DNA from 2 places in the Streptomyces sp. NPDC021115 genome. Region 2 is predicted to be linked to the other one. Evidence: riboswitches for the same ligand, from Rfam matches in the RefSeq annotation. Region 2 holds a riboswitch; the other holds the start of a gene.
The links. Region 2 has a riboswitch for cyclic di-AMP ahead of ACH4TL_RS39935 (transglycosylase family protein). Riboswitches for the same ligand answer to the same signal wherever they lie in the genome.
Positions count from the first base shown of each region.

Region 1 (5,113 bases), on a different contig from region 2:
CGGCACCCTGCCCGAGGTCATCGGCGGGCAGCTGCGCGAGGTCGTGGAGGAGGAGGTCCCGGCCCGCGCCCTGATGGCCGCCTACCGGCTGCCGCACGACGGCACCCGTGAGGCCGACGCCGCCGACCTGGCGCTGACCGTCCTCGGCGGCGGCGAGTCCTCCCGGCTGCACAACCGCCTGGTGCGCCGTGACCGCACGGCCGTCGCCGCCGGGTTCGGCCTGCTGCGGCTGGCGGGCGCGCCGTCGCTCGGCTGGCTGGACGTGAAGACCTCCGGCGGGGTCGAGGTGCCCGGCATCGAGACCGCCGTCGACGAGGAGCTGGCCCGGTTCGCCGAGGAGGGCCCGACTCCGCAGGAAATGGAGCGCGCCCAGGCGCAGATCGAGCGCGAGTGGCTGGACCGGCTGGCCACCGTCGGCGGCCGCGCCGACGAGCTGTGCCGGTTCGCCGTGCTGTTCGGCGACCCGCAGCTGGCCCTGACCGCAGTGGGGCGGGTGCTGGACATCACCGCCGAGGAGGTGCGGGCCGTGGCCGCCGCGCGGCTGCGCCCCGACAACCGCGCCGTGCTGGTCTACGAGCCCGTCCAGGGCGCGGACGACTCCTCCGACGCCGCAGAAGCCGCCGACACCGACGCAGAAGGGGAGGCGGCCCAGTGAGCGACGCCGTCACCGCCACCATGACCTTCCACCCGCAGCCGCAGGGCGGTGCCCCCAAGCCGTGGGCCTTCCCCGCGCCGGAGCGCGGTGAGCTGTCCAACGGCCTCACCGTGCTGCGCTGCCACCGCCCCGGCCAGCAGGTCATCGCCGTGGAGATCAACCTGGACGCCCCGCTGGACACCGAGCCGGCCGGTCTGGAGGGCGTCGCCACGATCATGGCGCGCGCCCTGTCCGAGGGCACCGACAAGCACACCGCCGAGGAGTTCGCCGCCGAGCTGGAGCGCTGCGGCGCCACCCTGGACGCCCACGCGGACCACCCCGGCCTCCGGGTCTCCCTGGAGGTGCCGGTCTCCCGGCTGCCCAAGGCGCTCGGCCTGCTCGCCGACGCCCTGCGCGCCCCCGCCTTCCCCGACGGCGAGATCGAGCGGCTGGTGCGCAACCGGCTGGACGAGATCCCGCACGAGCTGGCCAACCCGGCCCGCCGCGCGTCCATGGCCCTGGCCAAGGAGCTGTTCCCGGCCGAGTCGCGGATGTCCCGGCCGCGCCAGGGCACCGAGGAGACCATCGAGGGCATCGACGCCGCGGCGGTGCGGGCCTTCTACGAGGCGCACGTCCGGCCGTCCACCGCGACCGCGGTCATCGTCGGCGACCTGACCGGCCTCGACCTCGACCAGGCGCTCGCCGACTCCCTGGGCGCCTGGACCGGCGGCCCCGCCCCGCAGCGGCCGGTCCCGCCGGTCATCGCCGACGACACCGGCCGTGTGGTCATCGTCGACCGGCCCGGCGCGGTCCAGACCCAGCTGCTCATCGGGCGCATCGGCGCCGACCGGCACGACCGCGTCTGGCCTGCGCAGGTGCTGGGCACCTACTGCCTGGGCGGCACCCTCACCTCCCGTCTGGACCGGGTGCTGCGCGAGGAGAAGGGCTACACCTACGGGGTGCGCGCCTTCGGCCAGGTGCTGCGCTCGACGCCGCCCTCCCCGGCCGGTGGCGGCTCGGCGGGCGCCTCACTGCTGGCGATCAGCGGTTCGGTGGCCACCGAGGTCACCGGCCCGGCGCTGGAGGACCTGTGGACGGTGCTGCGGACCGTGAAGGAGGAGGGGCTGACGGACGCCGAGCGCGATGTCGCCGTGCAGAACCTCGTCGGCGTCGCCCCGCTCAAGTACGAGACGGCCGCCGCCGTCGCGGGCACCCTCGCCGACCAGGTCGAGCAGCATCTGCCGGACGACTTCCAGGCGCTGCTGTACGCCCGGCTCGCCGAGGCGGGCACGGTGGAGGCCACCGCGGCGGTCGTGAGCGCCTTCCCGGCCGACCGGCTGGTGACCGTGCTGGTGGGTGACGCCTCGAAGATCGAGGAGCCGGTCAAGGCGCTCGGCATCGGAGAGGTGCGCGTCATCACCGGCTGAACCGCGGCCCGGCGGGCCCGATATGTCCCGGGGGTCGGCCCAACGCACTATCACCACAAGGACCCTGGCGTCGAGTGAGACGCCAGGGTCCTCCCGTATGCCCGATTTGAGGGGTGTTTGGTTTGTGGCGAGAACAACAAAAACCCGTAACCGTTTGGTGATCGAATCACGGCCCGTTTAGCGTCAGTGCGGCTGTTCGCCGGATACCCGCCGCATCCGCGGCACGGACAGTCATCGCCGAGTCCCATGGTGCGAGTGCCAGGGGAGCCGGGGACCCAAACGTCCCTGGGGTGAATCGGACGCCTTCCCCGGCCGGGGGAGGGGCCCGTAGGAGACCTTCCTGCTCCGAACCCGTCAGCTAACCCGGTAGGCGAGAAGGAAGGAAAGGAGTGCGCCACACCATGGCGTTCACCCGTGCCGCCGGGAAGCACCGACGTCCCAGCCAAGCCGCTGTCCGCACCGGAGCGAACATCGCGGGCATCACCACGGTCGCCTCGGGCGTCGTCGCCGGTATCGCCGGCCCCGCCCTCGCCGCGACCGGCGAGACGCCGTCTCCCCAGGACACCGGTCTCCGCCAGGCGATGGTGATGGGCGACGGTCTCTCCGACCGGATCGACGCGCAGGCCCAGTCCCAGGAGGCCGCGGCGGAGGCCGCCGCAGCCAAGGCGAAGGCCGAGGCCGTGGCCCGCCAGGAGGCCGCGCGGAAGGCCGAGGCGGCCGCGAAGAAGGCCAAGGCGGAGCGCGACGCCAAGGAGCGTGCCGCGCGTGAGGAGGAGCGCAAGCGCCTCAACACGTTCGTGTCGCCCGTCAGCGGCTCCAGCGTCTCCACCGGTTACGAGGCGTCCAGCGGACTGTGGTCCTCCGGCAGCCACACCGGGATCGACTTCCAGGCGTCCACGGGCACTTCGGTGCACTCGGTGGGCTCCGGTGAGGTCGTCGAGGCGGGCTGGGGCGGCGCCTACGGCAACAACGTCGTCATCAAGATGAACGACGGCACCTACACCCAGTACGGCCATCTCTCGTCGATCGGCGTCTCGGTCGGCCAGAAGGTCACCCCCGGCCAGCAGATCGGCCTGTCCGGCGCCACCGGCAACGTCACCGGCCCGCACCTGCACTTCGAGGCCCGCACCACCGCGGAGTACGGCTCGGACATGGACCCGCTGTCGTACCTGCGCTCGCACGGCGTCAACCTCTGACGGACGCCCGCCCGTCCCCGTCGAAAGGCCCCGTCCGCTCCGGACGGGGCCTTCGGCATGCCCGCGGCCATGGCCGTCGCGGTGACCGTGACTGTGACCAAAAAATATCCCCGAATTTCCTTCGCCCATCGGAAATCCCGGCGGCTTCGAATAGAGTCGCGGAACGCGCGTCGTTCGGATGCGTTTTGCGGGGTTGAGGCGGAGGTTCGACAGTGCGGGACCGGACGTGAATGCGGAAGCGGAAGTGAACGGGGATACGGCCGCGCTCCAGGGCGGTCGCCGGATTTCGGCACACGCGGTGTGCGCGGCGATCCGTGACGACATCATCTCCGGCGCCTGCCCGCCCGGCAGCCGGCTGACCGAGGAACTGCTCGCCCGGCGCTACGGGGTCTCCCGGGTGCCCGTCCGTGAGGCGCTGCGCACCCTGGAGTCCGAGGGCTTCGTCACGACCCGGCGGCATGCGGGCGCGTGCGTCGCGCAGCCGTCCGAGAAGGAGGCGGCCGACGTCCTGGACATCCGGGCCCTGCTGGAGCCGCTGGGGGCCGCCAGGGCCGCCCAGCGGCGCACCGAGGGCCATCTGAAGGTGCTGCGCGGTCTGGTCCGGCTCGGCCAGGAGCGGGCCAGGGGCGACCGCCTGGGCGAGCTGCGCTCGCTGGGGGACTGGTTCCACGAGACGCTCGCCCAGGCGTCCGGCAGCCCGAGCCTGGCGGGTCTGCTGGTGCAGCTGCGGCGCAAGACGGCGTGGGTGTACGCGGTGGACCGGGCCCGGCAGCCCGCGCCCGGCACGCCGGACCCGACCGGGTGGGCGGACCCGTCCGTGCGCGCCGTCGAGTCCTGGGCGGAGCACGGGGCGATCGTGGACGCGGTCGCGCGCGGCGACGCCGACCGCGCGCGGGCGCTCGTCGCCGCGCACACCGAGCGTTCGCTGGCCGAATACCGATGGCGAAATGCGTCCCAGGTGAGAACTTCGAAACATTCCGTAAACACGGCGAGCGGCCGGAATTAACAGCCGCCCGGTATATCCTCAAAGGAATTCCGCACCAATAAAACAACGGGGCCGCGGTGATCCGTAATGGTTCACCGCGGCCCCGCCGCGCCGAAATGCGATTCGGATGGAATCAGACGGTCTCCGGAAGCTCCTCGAGACCCTCGGCCACCAGCTTCGCCAGGCGGTCGAGCGCGACGTCCGCGTCCTCGGCGTCGGAGGCGAGCACGACCTCGTCGCCGCCCTGGGCGCCCAGGCCGAGCACGGCGAGCATGGAAGCGGCGTTGACCGGGGTGCCGCCCGCCTTGGCGATCGTGATGGGGACGCCCGCGGCGGTCGCCGCACGGACGAAGATCGACGCCGGGCGGGCGTGCAGGCCCTCGGCCCAGCCGATGTTGACGCGGCGCTCAGCCATGGTGATGCCCTTCAGATCTGCGGGTGGTGTTGTCTAGACCAGATCATACGGTGTCCGGTCTCGCCCGGGTCGGGCCCGAGTGGGTCCGGTCATGTCCGAACAGGTCCGATACGGACTTTCCCTCGCCACCCCCCGTTCACGCAAGGGTGTCCGCCATGCGGACCGCTGCGTCCCGGACCCGAGCCCGTACCCTGTCCCCATGCCGAGCCCGTCGGATCATCACGCGTACCCCACCCACTGGGAGGCGGACGTGGTGCTCAGGGACGGTGGTACCGCGCAGATCCGCCCCATCACGCCCGATGACGCGCAGCGCCTGGTCAGCTTCTACGAACACGTCTCGGACGAGTCGAAGTACTACCGCTTCTTCGCGCCCTACCCCCGGCTCTCCGACCGCGACGTCCACCGCTTCACCCACCACGACTACGTCGACCGCGTCGGCCTCGCGGCCACCGTCGG
Region 1 is NZ_JBIRQF010000014.1:98,534-103,646, forward strand. Features, by position in the region: gene ACH4TL_RS32870 (M16 family metallopeptidase) at 1-655, shown strand, start outside; gene ACH4TL_RS32875 (M16 family metallopeptidase) at 676-2,061, shown strand; cyclic di-AMP (ydaO/yuaA leader) riboswitch at 2,287-2,449, shown strand; gene ACH4TL_RS32880 (M23 family metallopeptidase) at 2,463-3,257, shown strand; gene ACH4TL_RS32885 (GntR family transcriptional regulator) at 3,502-4,263, shown strand; gene ACH4TL_RS32890 (HPr family phosphocarrier protein) at 4,376-4,657, opposite strand; gene ACH4TL_RS32895 (GNAT family N-acetyltransferase) at 4,857-5,113, shown strand, end outside.
Region 1: another riboswitch for cyclic di-AMP. It lies ahead of ACH4TL_RS32880 (M23 family metallopeptidase); the one in region 2 lies ahead of ACH4TL_RS39935 (transglycosylase family protein).

Region 2 (5,113 bases):
GGGAAGCCCTTCAGCTCCTCGATGGCGTCGCGGCGCGCGATGTAGTCCTCATGGGCGGCGCGGTAGGCGGCGGCCAGCTCGGGATCTTCGGCGAGCCGGGCCGTCATCTCCCTCATCACGCCCTCCGCCTCCAGCGTGCCGATCGCGGACGCGGCGCGCGGGCAGGTCAGGTAGAAGAGGGTGGGGAACGGGGACCCGTCCTCGAGGCGCGGCGCGGTCTCGACGACATCGGGGTTGCCGCAGGGGCAGCGGTGCGCGACGGTGCGCAGGCCCCGCGGTACGCGGTTCAGCTGCTCCTTGACGGCGGCGATGTCCGCGTCGGTGGGCGCGGTGGGCTCCGTCTGCGGAGGGGGCGTGTCCATGAGGGGAAAGTTCTCTTCGCTCGGTATCGGACCGGGGGCGACCGTGCGGCGCCGAGGCGGCGCGTCAGCGGTCCGCGGCGGCCGCCTTCGGCTCGTCCGCCGTGTCCACGGTGTCCCAGAGGTTGGTGTACCAGGGGCGGTTCGCCGCGCCCTGGTCGGTGGAGTGCTCGGCCCTGGCGCCGGGGTCCACCATGCTGAAGCCGGTCTCGCCCGGCATCAGATAGTGCAGATGCTCGCGGGCCTGCCGCTCGATGTACGCGGGGTCGTGCAGCCGGGCCTTCCGCTCGCGCAGCTTGGCCACCTCGGCGCGCTCGCGCTGGGCCTGGCGCCGCTGGTCGGCGATCTCGGAGCGCTGGGAGACGTACTGCCGCATGGGGTAGGCCAGCGCCACCACCAGGGAGCAGACGACCAGCGCGAGGAGGGCGGCCCGGCCGGTGAGGCGGCTGCGGCGGCGCTTGATCCGGGCACGGTAGACCCGGGCGGCGGCGTGTTCGCCGAGCGCCTTGAGCCTGGTCGCGGTGGAGAACCGATCCGCCGGCACGTCGCCTCCCCGGTGATGACTTCGCTTGAGCCGTGAGCCTTGAGTGACGAGTCACGCCGTCCCCGGCCACGGTACGGGACCGCGGCCGGGGACAGGCGTCAGACGTGTCCGCTCGTCGAGGATCGAGGAGCGTCAGCCCTTGAAGCGGGGGAACGCGGAGCGGCCCGCGTACACCGCGGCGTCGTCCAGGATCTCCTCGATGCGCAGCAGCTGGTTGTACTTGGCCACCCGCTCGGAGCGGGCCGGGGCGCCGGTCTTGATCTGGCCGCAGTTGGTGGCGACGGCCAGGTCGGCGATGGTGACGTCCTCGGTCTCACCGGAGCGGTGCGACATCATGCACTTGAAGCCGCTGCGCTGGGCCAGCTCGACGGCGTCCAGGGTCTCGGTCAGCGAGCCGATCTGGTTGACCTTGACCAGCAGGGCGTTCGCGGTGTCGTTCTCGATGCCGCGGGCCAGCCGCTCGGGGTTGGTGACGAACAGGTCGTCGCCGACCAGCTGGACCTTGTCACCCAGCTGCTCGGTGATGGTCTTCCAGCCGTCCCAGTCCTCCTCGTTCAGCGGGTCCTCGATGGAGACCAGCGGGTACGCCTCGACCAGCTCGGCGTAGTACGCGGTCATCTCGGACGCGGTGCGGTCCTTGCCCTCGAACTGGTAGACGCCGTCCTTGTGGAACTCGGAGGCGGCGACGTCGAGCGCGAGCGCGATGTCCTGGCCGGGCTGGTAACCGGCCTTCTTGATGGCCTCGACGATCAGGTCCAGGGCGTCCCGGTTGGAGTCGAGGTTCGGCGCGAAGCCGCCCTCGTCGCCGAGGCCGGTGGACAGGCCCCGCTCCTTCAGCACGCCCTTGAGGGTGTGGTAGACCTCGGCGCCCCAGCGCAGGGCCTCGGAGAAGGACTCCGCGCCGACCGGAGCGATCATGAACTCCTGGATGTCCACATTGGAGTCGGCGTGCGAGCCGCCGTTCAGGATGTTCATCATCGGGACCGGCAGCAGGTGCGCGTTCGGACCGCCGAGGTAACGGAAGAGCGGCAGGTCGGACGCCTCGGAGGCGGCGTGGGCGACGGCCAGGGAGACGCCGAGGATGGCGTTGGCGCCGAGCGAGGACTTGTCGGGGGTGGCGTCCAGGTCGAACATCGCCTGGTCGATCAGGCGCTGCTCGGTGGCGTCGTAGCCGACCAGCTCGGGGCCGATCTGTTCGATGACGGCGAGGACGGCCTTCTCCACGCCCTTGCCGTTGTAGCGGTTCTTGTCGCCGTCACGGAGTTCGAGGGCCTCGAAGGCGCCAGTGGAAGCGCCGGACGGGACGGCGGCACGGCCGGTGCTGCCGTCGTCGAGGCCGACCTCGACCTCGACCGTGGGGTTGCCTCGCGAGTCGAGGATCTCGCGAGCTACGACGACGTCGATGGACGGCACGAGGATCTCCTTCGTATGGGTCTTCGGTAGCAGCATGAGCCTAACCGCACCGAAGCCCCGGCGGGGTGCACCGTGGGGGCGGCGCACCCGGCCGGGGCTCGTTGGCTACGGTGGGGCGGTTCAGCTCAGGTGGAGCTGCTGGCCGGGGAAGATCAGGTCGGCCCTCTGGATGATGTTCTTGTTCAGGTCGAACAGCTTCTTCCAGCCGCCCTTGACGCCCTCCGCCTTGGCGATCTTGCCGAGGGTGTCACCGGACTTGACCTTGTACTCGCCGTCGCCCTTCTTGACCGGGCCGCGGGCCTCGGAGCGCGCGGCGTGCTCGGGCGCGCTGCGCGGCGCGGCCTTCGGCTGGGCGGACGGGGCCGACTGCGAGGAGTCGGGCTGGCTCTGCTGCGGGGTCGACGGCTGGGGGGCCGACGGGGCGCCGCCGGTGGTCAGGCCCTTGCCGCAGACCGGCCAGGCGCCCTTGCCCTGGCTGGACAGGACCTTCTCGGCGACCTGGATCTGCTGGGCCTTGCCCGCCTTGTCGGCGGTGGACGCGAACGCGGTACCGCCGTAGGCGGCCCAGGTGGAGGAGGAGAACTGAAGGCCGCCGTAGTACCCGTTGCCGGTGTTGATCGACCAGTTGCCACCGGACTCGCACTGCGCGACCTGGTCCCACTGGGACGTGGTGGCGGCAGAGGCGGACGTCGCACCGATGAGCGGAGTGGCCACGGCGGCTCCGGCGAGGCCGACGAGCGCGGTGATGCGGGTGGCCTTGGAAGGACGACGGTGCTTGCCCTGAGCGTTGGACATGTTCGTTCGTTTCCTCACCGACGCCTACGAGGTGAGCTGTCGGGTTCGGGCGTGAGTTGCCCGGCCCGGTGCGGGGTTCGCACCGGGCTTCACCCCTAGCCGCTCGGCCGGTTCCGCTGGCCTTACGGCACTTACCTTGGGTCCCCCGCTCCTGCCTTCGGCGCTGGCGCGTCGGTACCGGACGACCGCCGGCAGGACTCGGCGTGACGGTCGACGGTGCTCGCGGTGGCGAGCGGAAAGACGTTAAACACACGGCCGGGAAACGTTCAAACACCCCCATCGCAGCGAAGAGGGTTGTAATCGATCTCACCTGGCCCACATCGGCGCAGGTGGGGCCGGGTGTGGAGAGACCGGACACGAGGGACGCCCCGGTAAATGTGACGAGAGGTATGTCTCACCGGCGCCAGATCGGGCAAATCCCCCCGAACTACTGGCCCCTGATGGTGAGGTCAAGTCGCTGACCAGGGAGAATGAGATCCGGGTCGGTTCCGATGAGGCTTTCGTTGGACGCGTAGAGCCGACGCCAATCAGCGCCCAATTCCTGCTTTTCGGCGATTGCTGAAAGGTTGTCACCCGGACGCACTGTGTAGCCGCCATCCGTGGGGTTTTCGACACGTTCGGCGCCTCCGCGCGAGGCGTGGCCGCTCGGCCGTTCCCGCGCGCCGGAGTCGCCGGGAGACGGAGAAGAGGGGGACGGGGAGGACGCGTCGCGGTCCGGCCCGTCGGGCGACTTCGAGGCATGGGACCGCTCCGGCTCGTCGGGCGTGTCCGATGCGTCGGGCGCCCCCGGCTCGTCGGGCGTACGGGACGCGTCCGGCGCGTCCGGCGTGGACGAGGCGTCGGGGGTCTTGCCGGACGGAGCGCCGCCGTCCCGCTCGCCCGAGTCGTCCCGCCGGTCCGTATCGCCCGCGTCGCCCGAGTCGTCGCGCTGCGGGGGCTGCTGGGAGGGGCGTGCCGTGCTGCCCGGGTTCACGTCCGGGGCGTCACCGCCGTCGGCCAGCCCGGCGTTCAGCGCGCAGCTGGGCCAGGCGTCCGGGCCGCGGTCGCCGAGGATCGCCTCGGCGACGGCTATCTGCTGGGAGCGGCTGGCGAGGTCGGGGCGCGGGGCGTAGCCGGTGCCGCCGTACTTCTTCCACATGTCGAGGGTCAGCTGAAGACCGCCGTAGAAGCCATTGCCCTCGTTGGCGCTCCACATCCCGGCGCTCTCGCACTCGGCGACCCGGTCCCACGCGGAGGCGGGGGCGGCCTGGGCGCCGGTCGCGCCGAGGAGCGGGATGGCGATGCTCGCGCCGGTCACCCCCGCCGCGACGACGATGGCCGGAGCCTGGCGGGGGCGGCGGTGACGTCCGTTCCCGGAAAGCATGCGAATCGCCTCTCGTGTGGGGCTGGTTTGTCGGTTGAACATAGCGACGCCACACGATCATCACAAGCCGGTGTATCTGAGGTCACGCGGTGATCACATACCGGTTCCCCGCGTCTGACCGGGCGTCACTCTCCCCAGGTCACCGGGAGGGTGCGCAGCCCGCGCATGATGAGGCCGCCGCGCCAGCGCAGTTCGTCGGGCTCCACCGCCAACCGCAGGTCGGGGATGCGGCGCAGCAGGGTGGCGAGCGCGGTCTGCGCCTCCAGGCGGGCCAGCGGGGCGCCCAGGCAGTAGTGGATGCCGTGGCCGTAGCCGAGGTGCTGGTTGTCGGTGCGGGCGAGGTCGAGGACGTCGGGGTCGGGGAAGCGCCCGGGGTCGCGGTCGGCGGCGGCGAGCACCACCAACACCGGCTCGCCCTCGGCGATGTGCTGCCCGCCGAGGGTGACCGGCTCGGTGGCGAACCGCCAGGTGGCCATCTCCACCGGCCCGTCGTAGCGCAGCAGTTCCTCGACCCCGGTGGCGAGCAACCCCTCGTCCCCTTCTTCTAGTGCACGGTGCAGCCGGGCCCGCTGCCCGGGGTGACGAAGCAGGGCATAGAGCCCATTACCGATCAAATTCACGGTCGTCTCGAACCCAGCA
Region 2 is NZ_JBIRQF010000023.1:27,515-32,627, reverse strand. Features, by position in the region: gene ACH4TL_RS39950 (DUF501 domain-containing protein) at 1-362, opposite strand, end outside; gene ACH4TL_RS39945 (septum formation initiator family protein) at 427-903, opposite strand; gene eno (phosphopyruvate hydratase) at 1,036-2,322, opposite strand; gene ACH4TL_RS39935 (transglycosylase family protein) at 2,437-3,111, opposite strand; cyclic di-AMP (ydaO/yuaA leader) riboswitch at 3,118-3,284, opposite strand; gene ACH4TL_RS39930 (transglycosylase family protein) at 3,539-4,474, opposite strand; gene ACH4TL_RS39925 (cytochrome P450) at 4,600-5,113, opposite strand, start outside.